Regions from separate parts of the Streptomyces krungchingensis genome, predicted to be linked through region 1. Evidence: riboswitches for the same ligand, from Rfam matches in the RefSeq annotation. Region 1 holds a riboswitch; the other holds the start of a gene.
The links. A riboswitch is a leader RNA that binds a small molecule or an ion and turns the genes downstream of it on or off. The one in region 1 is predicted to bind thiamine pyrophosphate.
Positions count from the first base shown of each region.

Region 2: another riboswitch for thiamine pyrophosphate. It lies ahead of thiO (glycine oxidase ThiO); the one in region 1 lies ahead of ACSYGO_RS04950 (purine-cytosine permease family protein).

Region 1 covers NZ_JBPUKY010000001.1:1,071,436-1,073,630, reverse strand. The annotation lists gene ACSYGO_RS04950 (purine-cytosine permease family protein) at 1-1,102, opposite strand, end outside; TPP riboswitch at 1,093-1,187, opposite strand; gene ACSYGO_RS04945 (alpha/beta fold hydrolase) at 1,353-2,195, shown strand, end outside.
Region 2 covers NZ_JBPUKY010000001.1:3,379,410-3,381,604, reverse strand. The annotation lists gene thiO (glycine oxidase ThiO) at 1-915, opposite strand, end outside; TPP riboswitch at 913-1,025, opposite strand; gene ACSYGO_RS15055 (hypothetical protein) at 1,078-1,482, shown strand; gene ACSYGO_RS15050 (NAD(P)/FAD-dependent oxidoreductase) at 1,511-2,195, shown strand, end outside.

The DNA.
Region 1 (2,195 bases):
ACAGCAGCACGTTCTGGAACCGCGTGGTGGTGTCGGCCGCGTGCATCCACAGCACCAGCGGGAAGCCGAGCACGGCGGCGAGCGCGGCGGCCACCGGGCGGGGCACACGCACCCCCACGGTCTGCAGTGCCAGCGAACCGCTGTAGTCGTTCATCGCGTTGCTGCACACCGCCGCCAGCGCCACCGCCAGCAGTCCGAACGCACCGGCGGCCCCGCCGCCCAGCAACTCGTCGACGCCCGCGGCCGTCTGGTCCGTGAGCACGGACGCGCCCCACAGTCCGAGGGCCTGCACGGCCACGAACGACACCACGAGACCGAGCAGCGTGCACCAGAACATGCGCGTACGGGAGGTGCCCCGCGGCAGATACCGGCTGAAGTCCGTCGCGTACGGAGCCCAGGACAGGGCGAGGCTCAGCGCGATGGTGCTGGTCAGCACGAACGCGCCCGCACGGTCGGCGCCCGCCGCCGCACCCGTCGAGGCGGGGTGGACACCGTCCAGCATCCGCCAGGCGATGACCGCGAACGAGGCGGCGAGCACGAAGGTCATGACGATCTGGAGGCGGTGGATCGCCTCGTACCCCAGGACGCCCAGTGCGCCCTGCGCGGCCATCATGACCAGCACTCCGATCCAGAACGGCCAGCCGCACAGCCGGGCCAGCGCGTCCCCGCCGAACAGCCCGATCAGCGCGTCCCAGGCCACCGACGACACCCACTGCAGGATGCCGGGCAACGCCACGGCACGGCCGAAGGCCAGCCGGGCCAGGGGGAGTTGGCCGGTCCCGGTGAGGCCGCCCCAGGTGCTCAGATACGCGGTGGGCAGGGCGCCGAGCACGGTGCCGAGGACGACCGCGGCGAGTGCGGTGCCGAAGTCCAGGCCGAGCGCGACGCCGATGGTCCCGGTGAACACACCCGTCATGGTCAGATTGGGGGCGAACCACACCGTGAACAGCCGTCCGGCCCCGCCGTAGCGGTTCCCCTCCGGGACCGGCTCGATTCCGTGTCCCTCGACCCTCAGGTCCCCGGGAGCGGCCGGCATCCTGCCGTCGAAGACGGCCGGCCGGCCATCGGCGGGCAGCCCGCCGGAAACATGCGCCAATGGCATGAAGACATCCCTCCGCCAGTACGAACTGGTTCAGGTTCGACGGGTGTGATCTCAGCCCTCGATCGGGGCACCCCGTGTCCGGTACGACGCACACCCTAACGGACGCCGCGACCGGCGGGTGAGCCCAGGTGTTAGCCCGTATGTCCGACGCGGGGGCGACGCCGCACACGTCCCGGCGGACACTGGGGGCAACCGTATGGCGGGCCGGCCCGCAGCCCTGTCATCCCCGGACGCGCTGAGGAGTCACGGCATGCCGCTTCTTCACTCGGGCGACCTGGGCATCCACTACCAGGTCGTCGGGGAGGGCGACCCGCTCGTCCTGGTCCACGGCTCCTGGAACGACCACACGTCGTGGCGGGCGGCCATCGACGCCGACGCCCGCGCGTCGTTCCGGGTGATCACCTACGACCGGCGGGGCCACGGCCGCAGCGAGGCGGCACCGGGCCAGGGCACCAGGCGGGAGGACGAGGACGACCTCGCGGCCGTGATCGAGCAGGTGGCGGGGGAGTCCGCGCACGTGGCGGGCAATTCGTTCGGGGCCTCGATCACGCTGGGCCTGGCCACACGGAGCCCCGGGCTGTTCCGGAGCGTCACCGCCCACGAACCCCCGCTGTTCGCGATCGTCGCCGACGACCAGGACGCCATGGCGGAACTCCGCCCGACCCAGGACTCCGTCGACGCGACCCTCGACCATCTCCGCAACGGCGAGTACGAGCAGGCCGCCTGGCTGTTCGTGGAGGAGGTCGCTCTGGGGCCGGGCATGTGGGACCGGCTGCCGGCCGAAGTGCGCGAGACGTTCGTGCACAACGCGCCCACCTGGTTGGACGAACAGTCCGACGCCGGCTGGGCGACCCTGGACCTCGACGGCCTCGCCCGCTGCTCCGTACCGCTCCTGCTGAGCCGGGGTTCCGAGAGCCCGGCCTGGACGGCGAAGGTCCTCGACCGGCTGGCGGCGGCCGCGCCACAGGCTTGCTACCAGGTCATCGAAGGGGCGGGGCACATCCCCCACATCACCCACCCGGAGCAGTACGTCGACGCGCTCACCCGCTTCATCTCCCGGCTGCCGGCCCCGGGCGGACGAGCGGAAGGAGGC
Region 2 (2,195 bases), 2.3 Mb from region 1:
GGTGATGCCGGGCACCAGCTCGTGCGCGTCGCGCAACAGCTCGTAGACACCGCCCGCGGTCACCGTCGTGTCCCAGCCCAGCTCCTCACTGGTCGCGCCCACGACGAGCTCGCCGCTCTCCCGCGGCACCAGATAGACCTGGCTGCCCCGGACGACCGCACGGACCGTGCGGCTCAGGAACGGCGCGTACCGCTTCGGCACCGTCAGCCGCAGCACCTGCCCCTTCACGGGGCGCACCGGCGGCAGCACATCGTCGGGTACGCCCGCCAGGCGCCCGCTCAGGCTCCCCGCGGCGAGCACCACCTGGCCCGCGGACAGTTCGCTGCCGTCCGTGGTCACGGCCCCCACGGCCCTGCCGCCCTCGACCCGCAGGCGCTCCGCCCACGTGCGGTGGAACACCACGTCGGCCCGCTCGCAGGCCGTGACCAGGGCGCCGGCGAGCCGGCGGGGGTCGATCTGGTGGTCGCCGTCGACCCGCAGGCCGCCGCGCACGCCGGGCGCGAGCATCGGCTCCAGACGGCGGCACTCACGGCCGCTCAGCCACTCCGACTCCAGCCCCGACCGGCGTTGCAGGGCGTGCAGTTCGCGCAGATGGGCACGGTCGTCGGCGTCCAGGGCGACGGCCAGCGTGCCGCACCGGCGGTACCCCAGCTCCTGGCCGGTCGCCTCGGTGAGTTCGGCGGCGAAGTCCGGATAGCGGCGTGCCGAGGCCAGGTTGAGGCCCAGCAGGGTCTGTTCGCCGTAGTGCAGTTCGGTGACGGCGGCGAGCATCCCGGCCGCGACCTGAGCGGCCCCGCCGCCGGGCTCGGGGTCCACGATCGCGGTGGCCATCCCGCGTTGCGCGGCCCGCCAGGCCGTGACCAGGCCGATGATCCCGCCCCCGATGACGAGGACGTCGGGCGTTCGTGACGACATGGGCGTCCAGCCCCTCCCTTCGCCGGCATGACCCGGATCAGGTTCGTACGGTCGGAGGCCGCCCAGCCTCCCTCTCAGCCCGGTGCGTCCGGGCTCCCGCGAGTGCTTTACGTTGGCCACCCTAGCCCGCCGTCACATGTCTCAGTAAGGGAGCCTCCGCCCATGGCCCGATCGCTCGACGGCGTCGTCCTCGCCCCTGTCGCCGACCAGGCGCCCGGCCAGGTGGGCACCCGGACCCGGTTCGTCTACCACGAGAGGAACGGGGAGATCTGGGCCGAGTACGAGGGCGGCGACGTGGTACGCGGCCGCCTCGTGGGTACCCGTGAAGGTGACCGCCTCGACTTCCGGTACGTGCAGCTGGGGCGTGCCGGCGACACCTCGTCGGGCCACTGCGTCTCCCGCGTGGTGGAGCTGCCCGACGGGCGGCTGCGCCTGGAGGAGACCTGGGAGTGGGAATCGCGGGCGGGCAGCGGGACGAGCACGGTGGAGGAGGTCGCCCGGGTGGAGCATTCGCCGGCGGCGGACGAGCAGGTGTGGAACAGCTCACTGAGCACGTCCGCTGACTGACGAATTGTCAGGTGTCTATGGTGATCAGGTGAGCGAGCAGACGCAGGCGCAGGAGCGCACGAAGCGGCGGGTCGTCGTCGTGGGCGCGGGCATGGCCGGTGTCCAGACCGCGGTCGCCCTGCGCGAACAGGGCTTCACCGGCACCGTCACCCTCATCGGCGCGGAGCCCCATCAGCCGTACGACCGGCCGCCGCTGTCCAAGGCCGTGCTGCTCGGCAAGTCCGAGGGTTCGGCCTTCGACGTCGACTTCGAGGCGCTGGACATCGACCTCCGGCTCGGCTGCGAGGCGCTCGGCGTCCGCCCGGCCGACCATGAGCTGGACACCGAGGCGGGGCCGGTCCGGTACGACGTGCTGGTCATCGCGACCGGCGCCGAACCGATCCGGTTGCCCGGCGCCGAAGGGGTGCCCGGCGTCCATCTGCTGCGCACCCTCGACGACGCGGAACGGCTGCGTCCCGTCCTCGCCCGGCAGCACGACATCGTGGTCGTCGGGGCCGGCTGGATCGGCGCCGAGTTCGCCACGGCGGCACGCGAGGCCGGCTGCACGGTGACGGTCGTCGAGGCCGCCGACCGCCCCCTCGCCGGGGCGCTGCCCGCCGAGGTGGCCGCGCCGATGGCCGCCTGGTACGCGGACAGCGGAGCCGAGCTGCGTACCCACGCGCGCGTGGAGCGTGTCGAGCCCGGTGCCGTGGTGCTGGACGACGGCTCCCGGG